DNA from 2 places in the Salinivibrio sp. ML198 genome. Region 2 is predicted to be linked to the other one. Evidence: riboswitches for the same ligand, from Rfam matches in the RefSeq annotation. Region 2 holds a riboswitch; the other holds the start of a gene.

Region 1 (11,750 bases), on a different contig from region 2:
CCACACTGCGGTTACAGCATGCAAGAGCTTGAGCCGCGCCTGTTCTCCTTTAATAACCCAGCTGGTGCCTGTGGTACCTGCGACGGCTTGGGGGTGCAACAGTATTTTGATCCTAAGCGCGTTCTCCAAAATCCAGCCGTCAGCCTCGCGGGTGGGGCGATCCGCGGCTGGGATCGGCGTAACTTTTATTACTTCCAAATGCTACGCTCGCTGTCTGAGCATTATGGCTTTGATTTGGAAACGCCGTGGCAGGATCTGTCGGGCACCGTTCAGGACATTCTCTTGTACGGTTCCGGCCCGAAAGAGATCGAGTTCAAATACGTCAACGATCGGGGCGATATTCGCGTACGTAAGCATCCCTTTGAGGGGATCCTCAATAACATGGAGCGTCGCTATCGCGATACCGAATCGAATGCTGTGCGCGATGAGCTTGCCAAATATATCGCCACCAAACCCTGTGCCAGCTGTGGTGGCTCACGCTTACGCCAAGAAGCTCGTCACGTGTTTATCGACGGCCACAATCTACCCGAAATTTGTGAGCTGAGCATTCAACAGGCGCTGGACTTCTTTGAACAACTGGCCTTGACCGGGCAACGCGCTAAGATTGCCGAAAAAGTGATGAAAGAGATCCATGACCGGCTACGGTTTTTGGTCAATGTGGGGCTTAACTACCTGAATTTATCGCGCAGTGCCGATACCCTCTCTGGCGGTGAAGCACAGCGTATTCGACTGGCCAGCCAAATTGGCGCGGGCTTGGTGGGGGTCATGTACGTACTGGATGAGCCCTCTATTGGTCTGCACCAGCGTGACAATGCCCGCTTGCTCGATACCTTGGAGCATCTGCGCGATCTGGGGAACACTGTCATGGTGGTCGAGCATGATGAAGATGCCATTCGCGCGGCCGACTACATCATTGATATTGGCCCGGGGGCCGGGGCACATGGTGGTCAAATTGTTGCCGAAGGCAGTTTAGAGGACATACTCGCCAGTGAGTCGTCACTGACAGGTCAGTATCTAAGTGGAAAGCAAGCGATCGAGGTCCCCGCAAAGCGTATTGAGCGCGACCCAAACAAAATGTTGACGCTGAAAGGGGCGACGGGCAACAACCTGAAAAACGTTGATCTCCACCTACCTGTCGGACTCCTTACTTGCGTGACGGGCGTGTCAGGCTCAGGCAAGTCAACGCTTATCAATGACACCTTTTTTAAAGTGGCCCACCAGCAATTAAACGGCGCGACCACCGCCGATCCCGCGCCTTACGAGTCGATTGATGGGTTGGGACATTTCGACAAGGTGATCGATATTGATCAAAGCCCCATTGGCCGTACCCCACGCTCAAACCCAGCCACTTATACGGGGATCTTTACCCCGATCCGTGAGCTGTTTGCCGGTACCCAAGAGGCACGGGCACGCGGATATAAAGTGGGCCGTTTTAGCTTTAACGTGCGCGGCGGTCGCTGCGAAGCGTGCCAAGGTGATGGCGTGATCAAAGTGGAAATGCATTTCTTGCCCGATGTGTATGTACCTTGTGATGTGTGTAAAGGTAAACGTTATAACCGGGAAACATTGGAAGTACGCTATAAAGGCAAAACCATCGATGAAGTCCTTGAGATGACCGTCGAGGACGCGCGTGAGTTTTTCGACGCCGTGCCCGCTATCAAGCGTAAACTGCAAACATTGATGGATGTCGGTCTGAGCTATATTCGCCTTGGCCAAGCAGCCACCACCTTATCGGGGGGTGAAGCACAGCGGGTCAAGTTAGCACGAGAGCTGTCTAAGCGTGACACGGGTAAAACGCTTTACATCCTCGATGAACCAACCACAGGGCTTCATTTCCATGATATTCAGCAACTGCTTAATGTCCTGCACCGCTTGCGCGAACAGGGCAACACTATCGTGGTGATTGAGCATAATCTGGATGTGATAAAGACCGCGGACTGGATCATCGACTTAGGGCCAGAGGGCGGTAATGGCGGCGGTGAAATCATCGCGCAAGGTACACCGGAAGCGATCGTGGATGTGGTGGGTAGCCACACCGCTCACTTCCTCAAACCTATGTTGGAGCGATAATGACCTCAGCGCTGCCGCAGAGTCGCGTGATACGAAAGCCGCTAACAACCCCATTTCTACTAACGTTAGCGGCCTTGTGGTTGATCTGCTTACCACTGTACTCGGTGTCTCTCCCGCTGGTTGGCATACGTCACCCTGCAGCGGCGCTTTCCTTGTTAACGCTCGCGTTCACCTTGGGGTTTGCCTGCTTAGAAGTCGTGCGTCAGCATACTTGGCGGGCAAGCCGACTGACCTGGATGCTTGGTTTGGCAACGGGCCTGGCGATTATTCCTTATTACTACCCACACGCTGAGGCACTCAATAGCGGCTATGCCATGGCCGCCTTGATACTTAGCCTCGGTTTCTTCTCCAGCCTTCAACAGTTTGTTTTTAACCATTCGCAGCGGCAAAAGCTACTCGGGGTATTTTTACTCGCCTCTTGGCTAGCGGTACTGTCGGTGTTGGGCAATCAATCACCACCGGGCATGGCGCCTTTTATGTTTAACAACTGGGTGCCTCACTTGCCCCCTGCGGTCACGCACACACTGCTACTTACAGGTCTCACCTTAGCGGCGTATATTCTCGCCAGAGAGCCGAGTGGCCGCTACCGCCATCCCATCAGCCAAAGCTTATTGGCCGTCACCCCTTTGGTTTTTATTCCAGTGTTAGCGATGCAAGGCCAGCCCCTGCTGCTGCTCTTTGCCTTGTGTGCCATCGTGTTACAGCAAGCCTATTTGAGTCGCTTTGCCTCCAGGCGCCAGCACAAAGCTTGGCTTGTGGCAGTCTGTCTCGGCGCGATCCTGGCGATATTTGCCCTCAGTGGTCAAGATAGTTGGCAATGGCTGAGCGACGGCGAGCGACGTGCGTTGGGTTTAGCGTGGCAACAATGGCAGACAACGCCCTTTTTCGGCGTGGGCATGGGGAATGGTAAGCAGGCCTTGCTGTTGCTTTCTGCTTCACAACCCGGCCACCTTGGTCCAGTGAACCTGCCCAGTGCACTGCTGTTTTGGCTGTTGGAAGGAGGCTTATTGATTGGATTGGGCTATGTGTTGGTGATCATGGCGCTCGGCGTCAGGATCCTTCGTGCTCCCTCAGGGACACGGCGGATCTTGATTGCTTTAGTGCTACCTCCGCTCACTGGACTGATGATCTATCCGGTAAGCGGCACCCAGTGGTTCAATGGGGTATTGTTACTCCTTTGGCTATACTGGCTTGATAACCTCACCAGCAAATATCGCCGCTACCCGGTACTCACTCATGGTTACAGCCAACGTGTGGCCAGTCGCACCGTGATCACTGCCCTCGTCATCACGACACTCGTGTGCCTGTCATCCGTATATTTGGCCAATCGTTATTTGCGCGACTCTTTACTCAGCTCGCAACGTTTTGCCTTATACCAGCAACATCCATGGTGGCAGCAAAAGCTGGCCCACGCACAACAAAGCCGTCACTTTCAGGCTAATTTAGCAACTCTGTCTGACACTGAGCGCCAGCAACACCTTAACCAATTATTGCGCCAAGTCGCACAACGACCACGCTTTGCTGGCTATCAGCATGCCTATCAAGTGGCCCTACAAATCGGTGACCGTCAGCGGGCTCGCGATATCCAGCAAGAAGCGCGTTACTTGTATCCAAACGCGGCGAAGGTATGGACAATCCGCCATACCCTACCGGATCATTCAACGCCCTAGCGCAATGCCTCTTCAAGGGCTTTAAGGCACAGGGCAATGTTCTCATCCCTTGCGCCGTAGCCCATTAAGCCGATTCGCCAGGCTTTACCCGCCAAATCACCGAGGCCAGCGCCAATTTCCAAGTTATAGGTGTGAAGTAAATGCTGGCGCACGGCGGCATCATCCACGCCCTCAGGAATATAAACGGCGTTAAGCTGGGGCAAACGATAAGGTTCATCGACCACAAAGCCAATCCCTAAATTGTCCAATCCCGCTTTCAAACGCTGATGCATGGTATCGTGGCGTTGCCACGCGTTCTCAATCCCTTCGTGATACAGTTTGAGCAGGGCTTCATGTAGGGCATATAAACTATTCACGGGTGCCGTATGGTGGTAGCTACGTTTGCCGTCGCCGCTCCAATACCCCAGCACCAAACTTTGATCGAGAAACCAGCTTTGCACCTTGTGAGTCCGCGCCTGCATTTTTTCTACTGCACGGGGCGAGAATGTCACTGGCGACAAGCCCGGTACACACGACAAACATTTTTGACTGCCTGAATAGACTGCATCTAATTGCCACTCGTCCACCTTCAACGGCACGCCACCGAGTGAGGTCACCGCATCGACAATAGTGAGGCAGCCGTGTTCACGTGCCAAGGTGGCAAGGGCCTGTGCATCAGAGCAAGCGCCTGTGGACGTCTCCGCGTGGACAAATGCGACAATGCTAGCCTCCGGGTGCGCCTTCAAGGCCGCTTCAACCTTTTCAGGATTAACCGGATCGCCCCAGGCATCATCAACCATGACCGCATGTGCGCCACAACGCTCCACGTTTTCTCGCATCCGGTCGCCAAACACGCCATTGCGACAGACGATCAATGTGTCGCCAGGCTCCACCAAATTGACAAAACAGGCTTCCATCCCCGCACTCCCGGGTGCAGAGACCGCAATGGTAAACGGATTGTCGGTTTGAAAAGCGTACTGCAGTAGCTGCTTGACCTCATCCATCATGCCAATGAATAAGGGGTCAAGATGCCCCAATGTCGGCTTGCTCAATGATTGCAGCACCGACGGGTAAATGTCAGAGGGCCCTGGCCCCATCAATGTGCGAGCGACGGGTTGAAAAGACTGAATATCGGAAATTGCACGAGCCATCACGAATCCTTGTTGTTGGTACCGAGGCTCACCGTTATAGCATATTTTTTCGCCATCCCCCTAGCCTCTGGCACATGAACTGTGTGATCGCTAGCGGCGATTTATGTTTCTTTTCAGTGCCGATAGGGCGCAATGGCCTCCTTTTCCTCAGTCAAAGCGGGGGCTGGGCAGTGCTCCCCCATCAAGAGCAAAAACACGGTTGACACCCTGCGACCACACCCGTAATGTTAAAACTGTTCATGCGGTCACCAACCCATGACTGAACATGCAGAAGAGGTGCATTTCTCAGGCAGTTATCAGGCGGAGCCCCACTCCTAAGCGTGATAACCAGGGGAGACAATGCCGAGGTGGCGTAAGATCGGGGTCGATACGCTGCCGGCCTTGAAGGCTGAATCCTTCAGGCTGTCACTTGTCATCCATATGGACAGACAGGTGGAGCGCTTCTGGCAGAATGCCTGCCGTTTGCTCTTCCTACCTTGTCGCGGTATTTATCGCGGTCACGATGTGACTTCTGATGTTCCCCACTGACTTTTGAATATGTTGAATCAATGAGCACGAGCTCAAAAGGGGAAAAGGACGTGAACCCGTTACCATCAATTTCAGTCGCTAAGTTTGGCGGCACCAGTGTCGGGACGCTAGCGGCGATGCAGCAAAGCGCCGCGGTTATCGAGCAAAACCCGCAAACCCGTTTAATCGTGATCAGTGCGTGCGCCGGAGTGACCAATCATTTAGTCGCGCTCGCAAAAGGGATCAGCGACCCTGACGTGCGCCAAGCCAAGTTGGACGCCATTAATGCCATTCACCAAGCAATATTGCAGCAACTTCCTGATTGCCAAAACACGCAAGCAGCCGTCGAACACTGGCATCTCGCCATTGCCGAGTATGCCGAAAAAGCGGCCATCATTCCTGACACAGCGCTAACGGATGCGTTAGTTGCCTGCGGCGAGCTGATCTCAACCCATATTTTCACCCATTTGCTCAACAGCCGAGGTATAACCGCTTTGAGAGTAGATGCGCGTGAATTGCTGCGCACCGACAGCCAGTTTGGCTGTGCCCAGCCTGACCCACAACAGACGCGAACACAGTGCCACGACCAATTGCTTCCGCATTTAGCCACACATCGAGTGGTCACCCAAGGGTTTATCGGCGCGGATGCCCACGGACAAACCACCACCTTAGGCCGTGGTGGTAGCGACTACAGTGCAGCACTGTTCGCCGAAGCCGTGGACGCAGAGAGTTTGGCCATTTGGACCGATGTGCCCGGGATTTATACCACCGACCCGCGGATTGCCGAACAAGCGCGCCCAATCAGTGAGATTAGTTTTAGCGAAGCCTCAGAAATGGCCACGTTTGGTGCCAAAATCCTGCACCCGTCCACCTTGCTGCCTGCAGTGCGCCAACATATACCAGTGTTTGTCGGGGCCGCGAGAGCGCCTGAGCAAGGCGGCACCTGGATCCGCGAGCACGCGCACTCGGCACCGCTGTTTCGTGCCGTCGCCTTACGACGAAACCAAACCATGGTGACACTAACCAGCTTAAACATGTTCCATGCATATGGTTTTTTGGCCAAAGTATTTGAGGTTTTGGCACGATTTGAAATCTCGGTGGACTTGATCACCACCTCGGAGGTCAGTGTCGCTTTAACCCTTGATCAAACCAACACTCAGGGCGACGCGCCGCAGCTGCCACAAGCGGCTATCGCCGAGCTGACCCAGTTATGTCATGTCGAGATCTGCGAGAACCTGGCGGTGGTAGCGCTGATTGGCAATGATATGAATCATACTGCTGGCGCGACAGCACCAGTGTTCAGTGCCTTAGCACAACATAAACTACGCATGATTTGCTACGGTGCCAGCAACCACAATGTATGTGTTGTGGTTGAAGATGACGATGCCACCCAGGTGGTGCAGCGGTTACACGCGGACTTATTTGAATAATAAAAAAGCCAGCACAGCCAATATGCTGGCTTCTTTCGTTAGCCGTTTAAGTTCGGCCCGAGCCATTTCTCCGCTTCTTCGCTGCTCCACCCTTTGCGTGCTGCGTAGCTGTCTCGCTGATCGTTTTGGATCTTCGCCACCGCAAAGTAACGTGACTCAGGGTGGGAAAAATACCAACCTGAGACCGACGCCCCCGGCCACATGGCATAGCTTTCGGTAAGTGTCATCCCCGTATGTGCTTCTACCGACAGCAATTGCCAAATTTTGCCTTTCTCACTGTGTTCAGGACAGGCGGCATAACCCGGCGCTGGCCGGATCCCTTGGTATTGCTCGCGGATCAGCGCATCGTTATCGAGCGTCTCATCGGGCGCATAGCCCCACAAGGTAATCCGAATTTGCTGATGGAGGTACTCTGCAAAGGCTTCTGCAAGTCTATCGGCGACCGCCTGGATCATGATCGCGTTATAATCATCCCCTTTCGCTTTGTATTCTTCCGCCAAGGCATATTCGCCAATACCACCTGTCACCGCAAATGCGCCAATCCAATCCGGCTGGCCACTGCTTTTTGGCGCAATAAAGTCCGACAAGCAATAGTTGGCACCACGAGGCTTTTTCGTTTGCTGACGCAAGTGGTTCAGTACGGTGAGCGTCGCTTGGCGAGACCCATCATCATAGACTTCAATATCATCCTCAACGCTGTTGGCAGGAAAAAGGCCACACACTCCCTTCGCGGCGACCAAGCCTTCTGCCTCGAAACGATCGAGCCAAGCATTGGCGTCTTGATACAAACGGCGCGCTTCCTCACCCACTAGTTCGTGATCCAAAATCGCCGGGAATTTGCCACTGAGTGACCACGTCATAAAGAAGGGTGTCCAGTCGATATACTGACGTAAGGTCGCTATCGAGACATCATCGTAAACATGCACGCCCGGCTTCAACGGCTGCGGAGGAGCATAGTTTGCCCAGTCCGTTTGCCACTTATTGTCCCGCGCCTGCTCAAGGGTGACGGGAGCGGTTCGAGGCGTTTTGCGTTGATGTTGCTCACGCACCGCCGCATAGTCTTTGGCTAAACGGGCCACAAAATCCGGCCGCTGAGTCTGTGACAGCAACGATGAGCACACCCCCACGGCACGTGACGCGTTGGGCACATAGACCACGGGCGCATGGTAATGCTGTTCAATCTTCACCGCGGTATGGGCTTTGGACGTGGTCGCGCCGCCAATAAGCAAAGGAATATCAAACCCTTGGCGCTCCATCTCTTTCGCCACGTTCACCATTTCATCTAACGATGGGGTAATCAGGCCTGATAAACCAATAATATCGACGTTTTCCTCACGCGCCACCGACAGGATTTTATCGGTCGGCACCATCACGCCGAGATCAATAATCTCGAAGTTATTACATTGCAGCACCACGCCAACAATGTTTTTGCCAATGTCATGCACATCCCCTTTGACCGTGGCGAGCAAGATCTTGCCATTGGTCTGTCCTTGCTGCTTTTCAGCATTGATGTAAGGCTCAAGGTAAGCCACCGCCTGCTTCATCACCCGTGCCGACTTCACCACTTGTGGTAGGAACATCTTGCCTTCACCAAACAAGTCCCCGACCACGTTCATGCCTGCCATCAGTGGGCCTTCAATCACTTCTAGAGGTTTACTTGCCGCGGCGCGAGCCAGCTCGGTGTCTTCAACAATAAACTCTGTAATGCCTTTGACCAGTGCATGTTCCAACCGCTTTTCCACCGGCCAACTGCGCCACTCTGCAGTTTCCGCGACCTCGTTCTCCCCACTATCGCGATAGCTGTCGGCGATCTCCAATAAACGCTCCGTGGCGCCATCATCTTTGTTGAGCACCACATCTTCTACTGCCAAGCGCAGCGATTCAGGCAAATCATCATAGATGGCTAACTGGCCCGCATTGACGATCCCCATGTCCATGCCATTTTTGATGCAGTGATACAAAAACACCGCATGAATAGCCTCACGGACGGGGTTGTTGCCTCGAAACGAAAACGACACATTGGAGACGCCGCCCGAGATCATGGCATGCGGCAGGGTTTGTTTAATGTCAGCCACGGCGTTGATGAAATCGACTGCGTAGTTATTGTGCTCATCAATGCCGGTAGCAACCGCAAAAATGTTGGGATCGAAGATAATATCTTCCGGCGGAAAACCGACTTGCTCGACCAGAAGATGATAAGCGCGCGTACAGATTTCCACTTTCCGCGCTTGAGTATCGGCTTGACCTTGTTCGTCAAACGCCATCACGATCACCGCCGCGCCATAGCGACGGACTAAACGTGCTTGGTGAAGAAAAGCCTCTTCTCCTTCTTTGAGCGAAATAGAATTGACGATGCCTTTCCCTTGAATGCACTTGAGGCCAGCTTCAATCACTTCCCATTTAGAGGAGTCAATCATCACTGGCACACGGGCAATATCCGGCTCGGCCGCGCATAAATTGAGGAATCGCACCATAGCCTTTTCGGCATCCAACATGCCTTCATCCATATTGATATCGATGATTTGGGCGCCGTTTTCCACTTGCTGCAATGCCACTTCCAGCGCCTCGTCGTATTGCTCTTCAACGATTAAACGTTTAAAGCGTGCTGAGCCAGTTACATTGGTGCGCTCACCCACGTTAACGAACAAGCTATCGGCATTAATGGTCAGGGGCTCGAGCCCAGATAAGCGACAGGCCACAGGGTGGTCAGGCAGAGAGCGTGGCGAATGTTTTTTCACCGCGTCGCTAATCGCTTGAATATGTTCAGGCGTGGTGCCACAACAACCACCGACCAAATTGATAAAGCCTGACGCCGCCCACTCATCAATGTGTGTCGCCATCTCTTCGGGAGAAAGGTCATACTCACCAAACGCGTTGGGCAACCCCGCATTAGGGTGGACGGAGACAAAGCCCTCACAAATGTCGCTCAGCTCTTTGACATACTGGCGCAATTCAGCCGGCCCCAGTGCGCAGTTTAAGCCAAACGACAGTGGCTCAACATGGCGCAGCGAGTGATAAAAGGCGGCGGTCGTTTGTCCGGATAAGGTGCGTCCAGACGCATCAGTGATGGTGCCGGAGATCATAATGGGTAAGCGAAACCCACGGGCATCAAAGACCTTTTCAACCGCAAACGCACAGGCTTTGGCATTCAAGGTATCAAAAATGGTCTCCAACATGATGATATCAACCCCACCCTCAATGAGCGCTTCGGTGGACTCGGCATACACGTCGACTAACTGATCAAAGCTGACATTGCGAAACCCAGGGTCATTCACATCTGGTGAGATTGAGCACGTTCGGTTGGTCGGCCCCAACACACCCGCGACAAAACGGGGTTTATCCGGCGTTTTCGCCGTCCACGCATCAGCGACCTCACGCGCAAGCCGGGCTGCCGCGACGTTGATTTCCGCACTCAGCGCCTGCATGTCGTAATCGGCCATCGCAATTTGGGTGGCGTTAAAGGTGTTAGTTTCAATAATGTCCGCGCCCGCGGCCAGGTAATCACTGTGTAGCGAAGCGATCTTATCAGGCTGAGTCAGCACCAAAAGATCATTGTTGCCTTTCACATCACAGTGCCAATCTTTAAAACGTTGGCCACGATAATCGGCCTCATTGAGCCCTAACCCCTGAATCATGGTGCCCATGCCACCATCGATCACTAGAATACGGTCGCGCAGTTGCTGTGTCAGTCGGTCCATACTATTACGCTTATCATCTTCCTCGTTGCAGTCATTTCATCCTACCACAGCGAAAATGGAAATCTAGACGTCTATAAATAACAATTTATTTTGATCTATTTCAATTCAGCTGTTCGTTTTGACAACGATTTCTATTAATATTTTGACACATTTTTTCATTCCCTCGTTGTACTAGGAAGCGGCATGTCAACTTACGCAATCCTCAGCTTTATGGCTGCTGCAGCCATCTTTATCGCTTTTATTAATAGTAAAATCAGTCGAGTACAAACCACCATCGCCATTACCGCTAGCTCGCTCCTACTGTCTTTGTTGATAGTGGTCGCTGGTCAATACCAAGCCATTCCACTCAAAACCATGGCCGAGCAAATACTGACAGATATCCACTTTGATACCTTTTTGCTCAAAGGCGTCCTCGGCTTTTTGCTCTTCGCGGGGGGAATTGGTGTCAAGCTTCCCTCTTTCTCCGACCAAAAGTGGGAGATCACGACCCTGGTGATCGGCGGGCTATTGGTCTCTGTGTTTTTAATCGGCACCGGTATCTGGGGCGTGTTTCAGCTGATCGGTATTCCTTTCGATTATCTCTACTGCCTGCTATTTGGCGCGCTGATCTCGCCGACCGATCCCATTGCTGTTCTCGCCATTGTGAAAAAACTGCAAGCACCGATGCGGATCACGACACAAATAGAGGGAGAGTCGCTATTTAATGATGGCGTGGGTATCGTGATCTTTGTGACTCTTTTTACCCTGGCCTTTGGCGACAACAACCCGACGGTGGGCGGTACCATTGCCTTGTTTTTACAAGAAGCCGTTGGCGGGATTTTATATGGCCTGGTGCTTGGCTATCTTTTCCATCGCTTGATTTGTGCCACCAACGATCACTCGATGGAATTGCTATTAACGCTGGCTATCCCCAGCGCTGGCTATGTCCTGGCCGATATGCTGCATGTCTCTGGCCCGCTGGCAATGGTGGTTGCCGGGATTATGATTGGCAACTGGACCCGCTTTATTGGCTTTTCCAAAGAAAGTGAAGATCACCTCGACCACTTCTGGGAACTGGTCGATGAATTTCTTAACAGCCTACTCTTTCTCCTAATCGGGGTTAGCTTGCTGCAAATCAGTTTCCATAAAGAAGACTGGATCATTATGGCGGCGGTGGTGCCTATTGTGCTTCTCGCCCGGTTTATCAGCGTGAAAGTGTGTTACCTCGGCTTTAAGCGCTTTCGAACCTATAACCCTTGGGCAGTA
Region 2 (11,750 bases):
ATATTGAACAGCATGTGGTTGATGATGACAGACCTTATTGCTACGGCTTGTACTGCTCCCGAGTGCGCATTGGCGTCGGCACGGGACGGGTGCAAAGCGTGATTAGCTTACCTTATTAGCCCTTGTATGTGATTGTGATGATGACACCGCCATTGACGGAGGCTCTCGAGGCATTATTGGCGTCTGATCCGGCAGCACTCGGGTTATCGTCTGGCTTAACGCCGACCTCGATTCGACTTAATGATGTGACAGTGGCCGCGGCAAGACGCCCAGCAAACGGCTTAGCGCCAACATTGGTTTTTTTACATGGCTGGCAAGACAACCTGGCGAGTTTTGATTCGCTGATCCCCATGCTGCCTCAAGACTACGGGTTACTTATGTTTGATTGGCCCGGGCACGGTTTGTCTGAGCACAAAACCGGGGATTATCACTACCCGTTTTTTGATTATCTAGACAGCTTGCATCAAGTGCTTCACCAAACACTTTGTTCGCAACCTGAGAAAAAGGGACCCGTCATATTGGTGGGGCACTCATTGGGAGGGTTAGTGGCTAGCTGTTACGCGGCCAGTTTTCCTGAGTCGATCGCGGGGGTTGTCTCGATAGAAGCGTTGGGGCCCATTGTTGAACCTGAACATAAAATCACCGAACGCATCGCGAAAAGTCTCAATCAGCGCTTAAATTCAGCGCAAAAACCCCCACGTCTCTTTGATTCTGCGATTAAGGCGCTACAATTGCGCGCATCCATTAATAAAGTCGCCTGTCAGTCACTGATGCCACTGGTAGCACGCGGGATCGAGACATGCGGTCATGGTGTACGTTGGCGTCATGATCCTAAGCTTCGTGGTGAGCCACTGTATCGAATGGCGCCCGGCCATGGAGAGTCGATTATTCGAGCGATTGAATGCCCTGTGCTGGCGATTCGCGCGACAGATGGGTATCCTGCGCTGCGCTCTGCCGATGCCGCGCAACGAGCCACGTGGTTTAAGCAATTGACACTCATTGAGATCCCCGGGACACACCATTGTCACCTTCAGCAACCGCAACAAACTGTGTCGTTAATAACGGATTTTGTGACCAAAATTCAAACGCGCACTTAAAATGCTCGTGTAAAAATAATATTAACGCTATGGTGGGCAGGTTAAACACCTGTTTGAATTATGCCTCGCGTCGATCGAAGCAGGCAATATAGCCTGCAAGTTAACACATAGGAGAAAGCCAGTGGAAAAGGTATGGCTTAATCGTTACCCGTCGGATGTGCCGGCGGAAATAGATCCAGATGCCCATCGCTCTCTGGTCGAGATGTTTGAACATTCTGTCCAGCAGTACGCGGATCAAACTGCCTTCATTAATATGGGGCAGGTCATGACATTTCGTAAACTGGAAGAGCGTAGCCGTGCGTTTGCAGCCTATCTACAAAACGAGCTGAAACTGAAAAAAGGCGATCGCGTTGCCATTATGATGCCGAACTTGCTGCAATACCCAATTGCCCTGTTTGGTATTTTACGAGCCGGTTGTGTCGCCGTGAACGTTAACCCGTTGTACACCCCTCGCGAGCTTGAGCACCAATTAACGGACGCCGGGGCAAAGGCGATTGTGATTGTGAGTAACTTTGCTCACACGTTAGAGAAAGTGGTCGACAATACGCCGGTGAAACACGTGGTATTGACCAGTTTGGGTGAACAGTTGCCACGAGCCAAAGGGACCCTGGTTAACTTTGTAGTCAAATACGTCAAAAAAATGGTGCCTAAGTATCATTTGCCGCACGCGACCTCGATGCGCCAAGCGCTGCGCCGTGGTCGACGTATGCAATATGTGAAGCCTTTTTTGAAAGGCGAGGATATTGCATTTTTACAATATACCGGTGGCACCACGGGGTTAGCGAAAGGCGCCGTACTCACGCATAGAAATATGTTAGCTAACGTCTATCAAGCCAAAGGGACGTATCAGCCGGTACTCAATGCAGGTGAGGAGTTAGTTGTCACTGCATTGCCGCTTTATCACGTATTTGCGCTCACGGTCAATTGCCTCTTGTTTATTGAAATGGGTGGACAAAATCTACTGATCACCAACCCACGCGATATTCCAGGTTTTGTTAAAGAGCTACAAAAGTATCCGTTTACGGCCATTACAGGCGTGAATACCCTGTTTAACGCGCTACTCCATAACGAAGATTTCCATGAGTTGGACTTTTCTAACCTGCGCTTGACCGTCGGTGGCGGTATGGCCGTGCAAAGGGCTGTCGCGGAAAATTGGAAAAAGCTGACTGGCAAGCATTTGCTCGAAGGATATGGGTTGACGGAGTGTTCGCCACTGGTTGCGGCCTATCCTTATGATTTACGTGACTACAACGGCTCCATTGGGTTGCCCGTGCCATCGACGGAGGTGCGCATCGTTGATGATCAGGGTGAAGATGTGGCGGACAACCAGCCGGGTGAGTTGTTAGTGCGTGGCCCGCAAGTGATGCAAGGGTATTGGAATCGTCCAGAGGCGACACGAGACAGTATCGACGAACAGGGTTGGTTAGCGACTGGCGATGTGGTGCAGTTCGATGATGATGGTTTCTTGCATATTGTCGATCGCAAAAAAGACATGATCCTCGTCTCTGGCTTTAATGTGTATCCTAATGAAGTGGAAGATGTCGTTGCGTTACATGACAAGGTGTTAGAAGTGGCCGCCATTGGCCAGCCAGATGAGAATTCTGGTGAAGTGGTTAAAATTTGTGTGGTCAAAAAAGATCCTTCGCTTACGCGAGATGATCTTGTGGCGCACTGTCGCAAACACCTCACTGGCTACAAGGTACCACGTGTCGTGGAATTTAGAGATGAACTGCCTAAAACCAATGTGGGTAAAATTCTGCGTCGAGAGTTACGCGATGAGCCGCAAGCCACTGAGCAAAAAGCGTCAGCTTAATGCGAACCGACCCAGAAAAGGGTAAACTGTCGATAACGAATCACGAAATGCCGGCCTCGCCGGCATTTTCTTTATGGGCTTTTTTGTGAACTATCAACAAATCACCACCGATCAACAGCTGGTCGATATCTGCGCACATTTCCGTGACCAAGCCGTTGTGATGCTTGATACCGAGTTTGTCCGTACGCGTACCTTTTATGCACAATTGGGGCTGGTCCAGATTTATGATGGCGAGCAACTGGTGCTGGTTGACCCGCTAGCCATTGATGATCTTTCTCCGTTATGGGCGCTGTTGACTGACACCCAAGTCACCAAGGTGTTACATGCGAGTAGCGAAGACTTAGAGGTTTTTCAGCACTACGCGGGCGTGTTGCCAACCCCCATGGTAGACACGCAAATCGTCGCCGCCTTTTTAGGTCATGGCGTCTCCGAGGGCTTCGCAAGCTTGGTAGAGCGTTATGTCGGCGTGAGCTTAGATAAAGGAGAGTCGCGCACTGATTGGTGTGCACGTCCCTTAACGGACAAGCAGAAACAGTATGCGGCCGCTGATGTGTATTACTTGCTACCGCTTTATCAAGCGCTGACTCAAGCGCTATCCGACACACCGTGGTATGACGCCATGGTAGAAGAGTGTGGCCTGTTGTGCCGCAAAAAGCAGTGGGTAAAGCCGGATGAAGCAGCTTATCTCGATATTAAATATGCGTGGCAGCTTAAACCTCAACAGTTAGCGGTATTGCAAGCCCTTGCCAAGTGGCGAGCTAAGGAAGCGCGCCGCCGGAATATGGCACTCAACTTTATCGTTAAAGAGCAAAACCTCTGGAAAATGGCGCGTTATGGTATTCGTACGGTTGAGCAAATGAACGAGCATGGGTTCGACAAATTTGAAGTGCGTTATCACGCGCAAACCTTGATCACGTTGGCCACGCAAGCGGATAAAACCCCGTTAGCCAAATGCCCGCCGGCCATCACACGCTTAGTCGATGAGCCTGGGTATAAGTCGGTGATTAAAGCGATTAAGGAGCAGGTGCAAGCCCAGGCAGATAAATCAGGCTTAGCGCCTGAGTTTATTGGTTCTAAAAAGCAGCTTAATCAATTGATTACCTGGGTATGGCGAGAGGAGCGTCAAGAAGACAAACGTCCTGACTTAGCCTCGGGGTGGCGCTTTCGGTTAGTGGGTGAGACATTGCTGACGATGATCCCTAACGCCCCAGGGGCATAGTGATCATCTCACGCATAAACAAAAGCGGTGGCCTTGAGCCACCGCTTTGTGTATTAGCCCGTTGTGATTGAGATCTAGCTCTCTTTTCCCTCTTCGGGCAAGGTGACATTCAGCTCCAAGACGGATAGGTCATCATCGCCTTGCTCTAGGCTGACAGACACTTGGTCCGGTGCGATATCCACGTATTTGCGGATCACGTCTAAAATATCTTGCTTGAGCTGAGGCAAATAAGTCGGCGCTGGGCTATCTGCACTGCGACGCTCGGCAACAATAATTTGTAAACGCTCTTTGGCAATATTGGCCGACTTTTTCTTAGATGGGCGGAAGAATTCAAGCAGTGCCACATTAGCCTCCAAATAAGCGTTTTAGGAAACCTTTGCGCTCTTCCTCGATAAAGCGGAAGGGACGCTCTTCACCCAGCAGACGCGCAATGGCATCTTCATAGGCTTGGCCTGCATCAGATTCTTGGTCAAGTACCACTGGCTCGCCTTTGTTTGAGGCGTGCAACACAGACTGGCTCTCCGGGATGACCCCTAACAGTGGAATACGCAAGATATCTTCAACATCCTCAACACTGAGCATTTCACCGTTGGTCACACGTGCAGGATTATAGCGAGTGAGTAATAAGTGATGTTTTACCGGATCCTCGCCGTTTTCTGCGCGGCGTGACTTGGAGTCGAGAATACCAAGAATCCGATCAGAGTCGCGTACGGATGAAACCTCTGGATTGGTGGTAACAATCGCTTCGTCAGCAAAATACAGCGCCATTAATGCACCGGCTTCAATGCCCGCGGGCGAGTCGCAAATAATGTATTCAAAGCCAAGCTCATCCATGTCTTTTAGAACCCGCTCCACGCCGTCTTTGGTTAGCGCATCTTTATCGCGTGTTTGTGAGGCTGGCAGAATAAACAAATTGTCTACGCGTTTGTCTTTAATTAATGCTTGATGCAGATTGGCTTCGCCATTAATGACATTGACAAAGTCATAGACGACCCGACGCTCACAGCCCATCACCAAATCCAGGTTACGTAGGCCAATATCAAAATCGACCACGGCGGTTTTTTTGCCTGTCATGGCCAACCCGGTCGCCAATGCCGCACTCGATGTTGTTTTACCAACACCGCCTTTACCGGAAGTAATTACAATAATTCGTGCCATTCCTCTTCCTTATTCTCTTATAGCGTGAGGGGGTCAATGTGTAAGCTTTCTTGATTAAGCGAGACCATGGAAGGTCGCTCTAAATGTTCTGATGGAATTTTATCGCTGAGCCAATAGCTTCCTGCTACTGACAATAATTCTGACTGAAGGTTCTGACAATAAATACGCGCTTGCTTTTGTCCACTTGCGCCGGCAATAGCTCGGCCACGCAAAACGCCATAGATATGAATACTGCCATCGGCTATCACTTCCGCGCCGGCACTGACATGATTGAGGATCACCAGATCGGCGTTTTTCGCATAGATTTGCTGACCTGAACGCACGGGGGCGGTGACCACTTTGGCAGGCGGCTGAATCGGATCGGCAACTCGGGATTGCTTGCTTGACTTGAGCACGGCTAGTTGCGCATTCAGCGCAAGCTCGCGTGTATCATTATGGGTGACGCCGGTCAATCCGACGAGAATCATGCCTGTGGCCTGTAAGCACTGCTTTAAGGCACCGATATCAGGACATTGTGATAGGCGGCTAATGTCAGCGACAACAGGGGCGCCTTGAAAAAAGGCCGGTGCTTGGGTGACTTTCTCTGTCAAAACATTGGCAGCGGCAGCAAAATTATCGTCAACGAGGTGGAGGACGGAAAGGGTAAAGGTTGAGCCTTTCAACTCCGGTTGTTTGAGCATGTTATTCGATCCCGGTTTTGTCATTTAAACACGAGTCAGACGCGCATTATCAGACGTTGGATAGCATGGTATATTCACAGCGCCAATGCGGCAAGCAGGGTTTGCCGTTGATGCGGCATTTCTCCCTTTAATGGTGTTTTTTTAACGTTTGAATGAGAAATGGCAGCAGAGACGCGTTTTGACACACTTTGCTGCAAAGCTTAACAAACCTTTACCCCGAGATGACAATTTATCGCCAGTAATATGGCATGCTCATGAGGACTTTTGAGATGTATTGCGCAATTTATCGTAGCAAAAAGAAAGAAGGCACCTATCTTTATCTTGCAGAGAAAGATAAATTTGATGATGTGCCTGAGGCATTAATGAATAGCTTTGGGCAACCCGAATTTGCCATGATGATCAACTTAGACAAGCGCGATAAACTGGCTGCTGTTGACATCAATAAGGTTAAACAAAGCCTGCAAAGTGATGGCTTTTTTGTGCAATTGCCCCCGCCACCTGATGCGGCATTGCAGGCCATTCGTAATAAAAACGAAAAACTGTAAAAGGAAGACTATGCGCAAAGGTATGATTTCAGCTTCTATCGCGGCGGCACTTTTGGTGAGCCCTGTGATGGCCAAGCCCGGATTCGAGCAGTATGTGACCACCTTAAAAGCCGAGGCACGAGAGGCGGGCATCAGTGATGCGTTACTTGAGCGTGCGTTTAAGGACGTTGAATACCACGAGCGTGCGGTCAGCTCCGATCGAAATCAACCTGAGCGACGCCTTACGCTGGATGAATATATTCCGCGTGCTGTGCCTGATTGGAAAGTCGCCCAAGCGAAAAAACTGTATCGTGAACATTACGACACGTTGAAAACCATCGGTGAGCAGTACCAAGTTCAGCCGCGTTTTATTGTGGCTTTATGGGGCGTAGAAAGTAATTTTGGCAAACTTCAGGGCAGTTATAATGTGATTGAAGCTTTATCAACATTAGCCTTTGATGGTCGTCGAGAGGCCTTTTTTCGTAAAGAGACCATGGCTGCACTGAAGATATTACAGCAAGGGCACATTGCGCCAGAAGCGATGAAAGGCTCTTGGGCAGGGGCAATGGGCCAATGCCAGTTTATGCCAAGCTCGTTTATTAATTACGCGGTCGATGGCAATCAAGATGGTAAGAAAGACATTTGGCAAACAGAAGCCGATGTTTTTGCGTCTGCTGCGAATTACTTAAAAAAAGCCGGGTGGGATGATACTTATACATGGGGGCGGCAAGTACAGCTACCTGCAGGAATAGATCGTACTTTGCTTGGCACCGACAGTGATAAAGCACACTCATTGAGTGCCTGGCAGACGCGTGGTGTGCGCCGTTTGAATGGTCAGGCGCTACCCGCCGTCGATATCAATGCGTGGTTGATTCAGCCTGATGATGGTAAAGGCAGGGCTTATCTTGTTTATAATAATTATCAGAGTTTATTGAAATGGAATCGCTCGCACTACTTTGCGTTAGCGGTGAGCCATTTGGCAGACAGAATTAAATTTGGTTAAGGGATAAAAAAAAAGAGGCTGAGCGCCTCTTTTTTTATGCGGGAATATGGACTTAGGCTTCTTGGCCTGGGATGAGGAAATCTTCCTGCTTAGCCGCACCGCTCTCAATCGCTTCGCGAATCACTTTCGGCATACGACCTTGGCCTGTCCAGGTTTTTTGTGAGCCATCTTCGCCCGTATATTGATATTTTGCTGGACGAGTCGCGCGTTTACCCGATGCTTTGCTCTTAGAAGCACCACCTAACAATGCCACGATTTCTTCTGGGTCAATACCGTCGGCTTCTAACATAGCACGGTATTTTTCTAACTTCTCTAAGCGCTCTTTTTCTTGCGCTTCAGCTTGGCGATCGATTTCTTTGCGCTCTTCAACAACCGTTTGTAATTTTTCTAAGGCTTCGTTCAGTTGCTCAGTAGACATCTCTTTTGCAACTGCGCGTAAGCTACGCAAATTGAGTAAGGCTTTCATTGCATCAGACATTATTGGTTCCTATTTGATTTATATGTTAATTGAAAGAATGATAGCAGTATAATTGAAATATACAATATGACCTATATTAATACGCCATATTGTTCATTAATTGCAAGTTAACCGCAAATTTGACTTTAATTCTATTGTCTTTTTTGAAACAGATGTCTAAAAAAATAGAAGATAAGACGCATTTTATTGGCATCGAGTTAAGGTGGGGGTTAATCGACGTTTTTTCAACCATAAATAGTTGCGATAGTAAACACGTTGTGTAGAATGCACCACGCTTAACGTAGAGGTGCGTTGTTTATAAGTCGTGCGCAAGAGGGTGATACCGATGAGAGCGCATAAAAGGAAACAACGCCGAAGCCAATCAGGTCATCACACCGATTGAGCTGGGGCTGTTACCGAATAGGGGCAGCACTGCCATAGTACTTGGAAATACACTATGGAGCGCTACTGTATGTAGGAGGCAAGCTGTTTGCCGTGTGATACCACACCTTACCGTCTTCATTTCTGCAGTAGATCTCCAACCACCTGGTTGACACTGAGATCATGAACTTAACAGATTTTTCTTCATCCGCTTTATCACTGCTTCCCCCTTTATTGGCGCTAGGCCTCGCGATTGCCACACGACGGGTTTTATTGTCGTTGGGCATGGGAATCGTACTAGGTACTGTGTTACTGACCGATTTTTCTTTCCTCTCTTCTGGACAGTACTTACTTGAGGTGATCACTGGACTATTTATTGCTGATGGAGGCTTAAATAGCTGGAATTTAAGTATTCTCGCGTTTCTTATTTTACTCGGTATGATCACTGCGCTCCTGTCTCTTTCTGGAGGCACACGCGCGTTCGCCAATTGGGCGCAAAGTCGGATCAAGAGTAAACGTGGGGCGAAACTGCTCGCCGCTTTTCTCGGCGTATTTATATTTGTCGATGATTATTTCAACAGCTTAGCGGTGGGCGCCGTTTCTCGCCCCGTGACAGATAGATTTCACGTCTCTCGAGCGAAACTGGCTTACATTCTTGACTCCACGGCAGCCCCTATGTGTGTGATCACACCAGCATCAAGCTGGGGAGCCTATATCATTACCGTGATTGGCTCGATTTTAGTGGCGCATGGTGTGACGGATTACACGGCGCTAGGGGCATTTGTCACCATGATCCCGATGAACTTTTACGCCATTTTTGCCTTGCTCTTAGTGTTTGCGGTGGTTTGGTTTCAACTGGATATTGGCCCGATGCGTCAGTTTGAATATCAGGCGAAAAAAGGCAGTCGATTGGGCGATGAAAGTGAAAACTGCGCTGATATCTGCGATGACTTAGGGATTGAAGAAAGTGATAAAGGCAGCGTGGCTGATTTGGTCGCCCCCATTATTATGCTAGTCGTGGCGACGGTGGGGGCGATGCTATATACCGGCGGACAGGCCTTGGCCGCTGATGCACAATCCTTTTCTCTCCTCGGCGCGTTTGAAAATACCGATGTCGGCATGTCATTGCTGTGGGGTGGACTGGCGGGTTTAGCTGTGTCCTTAGTGATGACAGGTAAACAAGGTATTGCGGTATCAGATATTGCGAAAACCCTTTGGGTGGGCGCAAAGTCTATGTTTGGCGCGATCCTCATTCTGTTATTTGCTTGGTCAATTGGCCATATTATTGGTGATCTACAAACAGGCAAATATTTGTCGTCCTTGGTTGAGGGGAACTTACCGGCGCAATTCTTGCCTGTGGTGCTCTTCTTGTTGGCGGCAGTGATGGCCTTTGCAACAGGGACGTCGTGGGGGACGTTCGGTATTATGCTTCCTATCGCGGGCGATCTTGCCGCGGCGACAGACATTGCTCTGATGCTACCTATGCTCTCAGCAGTATTGGCGGGGGCGGTATTTGGCGATCATTGTTCACCAATTTCTGATACCACTATCTTGTCTTCAACAGGGGCACGATGTGGACATATTGATCACGTCGCCACCCAGCTCCCTTATGCTATTGGCGGGGCGCTTGTCTCAACCGTAGGCTTCATGGTGTTAGGCTTTACCGCGTCACTTCTTTGGTCTTTGATGGCGACCGTGTTTGCGTTCGTTGCACTATGTGCTGGGTTAATGTGGCTTAAAAAGCGACCGTGTAAATTGGTCGGTTAATTATCTAGCCTCGCTTCGGCGGGGCTTTTCTTTTTCTGCTAGTGCGGTAGCATGCCTGTTTATTTAATCCAGCTCGCCCACAATGGGCATTACGTGTAGAGACAGTTATGGCTCAGTTATACTTTTATTATTCGGCAATGAACGCGGGTAAGTCGACCACCTTGTTACAATCGGCCTTTAACTACCAAGAGCGCGGTATGCAGCCTCTACTCTTTACCGCCGCGATTGATAACCGCTATGGGGTCGGAAAAATTAGTTCGCGAATTGGCTTAGAAGCTGATGCCCACCTGTATGACAATCAGACGTCGCTATTCGAGCACGTTGCGACTATCTTGGCGCAAGAGAAAGTTGACTGTTTATTGATTGATGAGAGCCAATTTTTGACCAAACAGCAAGTCCTTGAGCTCACTGATGTGGTGGATAAGCTGCGGATCCCAGTATTGTGTTATGGATTAAGAACGGATTTTCGTGGTGAGCTGTTTGAAGGGTCGCAGTACTTGTTGGCGTGGGCTGATAAGCTCGTTGAACTGAAAACCGTGTGCCATTGTGGACGTAAAGCGAGTCGAGTTATTCGCCAAGATAGCGAGGGTAATGCCATTGCGGATGGTGATCAGGTGGTGATTGGGGGCAATGAACGTTATGTTTCTGTGTGTCGCCGCCACTACAAACAGATGCTTGGGTTACTCTAGACGGCATTGAGTTCGGTCAAACACAACAAAGGCGAGCGGTAAGCTCGCCTTTTCCATTTGGCCGACCGGATTCAGCGCTATTTAGCCGCTTCTTGATCGACTGGCACAATTTCACTGGCATGGTAGCCTTTTGGTCCTTCCTGAACCTCGTAGTTGACGGTTTGTCCCGCCTTTAATGTCTTATATCCGTCCATCTGGATGGTAGAATAGTGGGCAAACACATCGCCTTCTCCTTCTACCGGACAAATAAAGCCAAATCCTTTTGCATTGTTAAACCATTTTACTGTACCAGTTTCCATGCGACACATCCTTCTTGCATCAAACTTTGCATACCTGCGATAAACGCGTTCATTCCACCTCATCAATCCCGGCAGCGCGGCACTGTTGCCATCACTGATATGATTGAATAGAAGTGACATGGTTAGTTTACCTACCACATGTTTCACTTTAGTAGATACTTTTAGGCAGTCAAGTGTGGGGTATAACTTATAACAGTAATGTAATATCGAATCGAAAAAGTGTGAGGAAGTGGCAATTATTCATTCAACAACAGACATCTCAATTGCATAGTTTTTTAGATTTTACCCTGGATGTTTTCGCTATAAACCCGTGTGATTACAGTGATAGATGCGCTATTACAGGGCTGAACTATTACTTTTTATTCTAATAACTTGCTCTTTAGCCCTTAAGTGTTTGGATTGGCATGAGCGCTACTGGCATTACGCAACGAGTACGCCTGCTTAAAAATGATCATGGAGTGAATATTGTCGAATCGAGAGAGGCGTGTACCTATTTCTCACCTGTCGCGCTTGATGCGATCCACCCACACGTTATTGGCTAGCCGGATTGCCTTGTTTTTTATGCATTTTGATGCAGTGAGCGATGACACGTTCGTGTCGCGCGCAGTGAACGAAATGCTGCGCCAGACACTATTACATAATGCAGTGCTTAACAATTGCTCA

Evidence for each region. A riboswitch is a leader RNA that binds a small molecule or an ion and turns the genes downstream of it on or off. The one in region 2 is predicted to bind lysine.
Region 1: it holds a riboswitch for lysine, as region 2 does, so the genes downstream of both, lysC (lysine-sensitive aspartokinase 3) here and BZG25_RS02850 (Na+/H+ antiporter NhaC family protein) in region 2, are expected to answer to the same signal.

Annotation. Positions count from the first base shown of each region.
Region 1 is NZ_MUEZ01000020.1:1,889-13,638, reverse strand. It holds gene uvrA (excinuclease ABC subunit UvrA) at 1-2,070, shown strand, start outside; gene BZG25_RS13330 (Wzy polymerase domain-containing protein) at 2,070-3,740, shown strand; gene BZG25_RS13325 (alanine--glyoxylate aminotransferase family protein) at 3,737-4,870, opposite strand; lysine riboswitch at 5,134-5,321, shown strand; gene lysC (lysine-sensitive aspartokinase 3) at 5,419-6,807, shown strand; gene metH (methionine synthase) at 6,846-10,505, opposite strand; gene BZG25_RS13310 (sodium:proton antiporter) at 10,689-11,750, shown strand, end outside.
Region 2 is NZ_MUEZ01000003.1:78,507-90,256, reverse strand. It holds gene BZG25_RS02900 (Slp family lipoprotein) at 1-119, shown strand, start outside; gene BZG25_RS02895 (alpha/beta fold hydrolase) at 138-1,097, shown strand; gene fadD (long-chain-fatty-acid--CoA ligase FadD) at 1,219-2,910, shown strand; gene rnd (ribonuclease D) at 2,996-4,129, shown strand; gene minE (cell division topological specificity factor MinE) at 4,204-4,473, opposite strand; gene minD (septum site-determining protein MinD) at 4,475-5,287, opposite strand; gene minC (septum site-determining protein MinC) at 5,305-5,967, opposite strand; gene BZG25_RS02865 (YcgL domain-containing protein) at 6,237-6,512, shown strand; gene BZG25_RS02860 (lytic transglycosylase domain-containing protein) at 6,523-7,494, shown strand; gene BZG25_RS02855 (H-NS family nucleoid-associated regulatory protein) at 7,547-7,972, opposite strand; lysine riboswitch at 8,246-8,427, shown strand; gene BZG25_RS02850 (Na+/H+ antiporter NhaC family protein) at 8,516-10,099, shown strand; gene BZG25_RS02845 (thymidine kinase) at 10,207-10,788, shown strand; gene cspD (cold shock domain-containing protein CspD) at 10,866-11,087, opposite strand.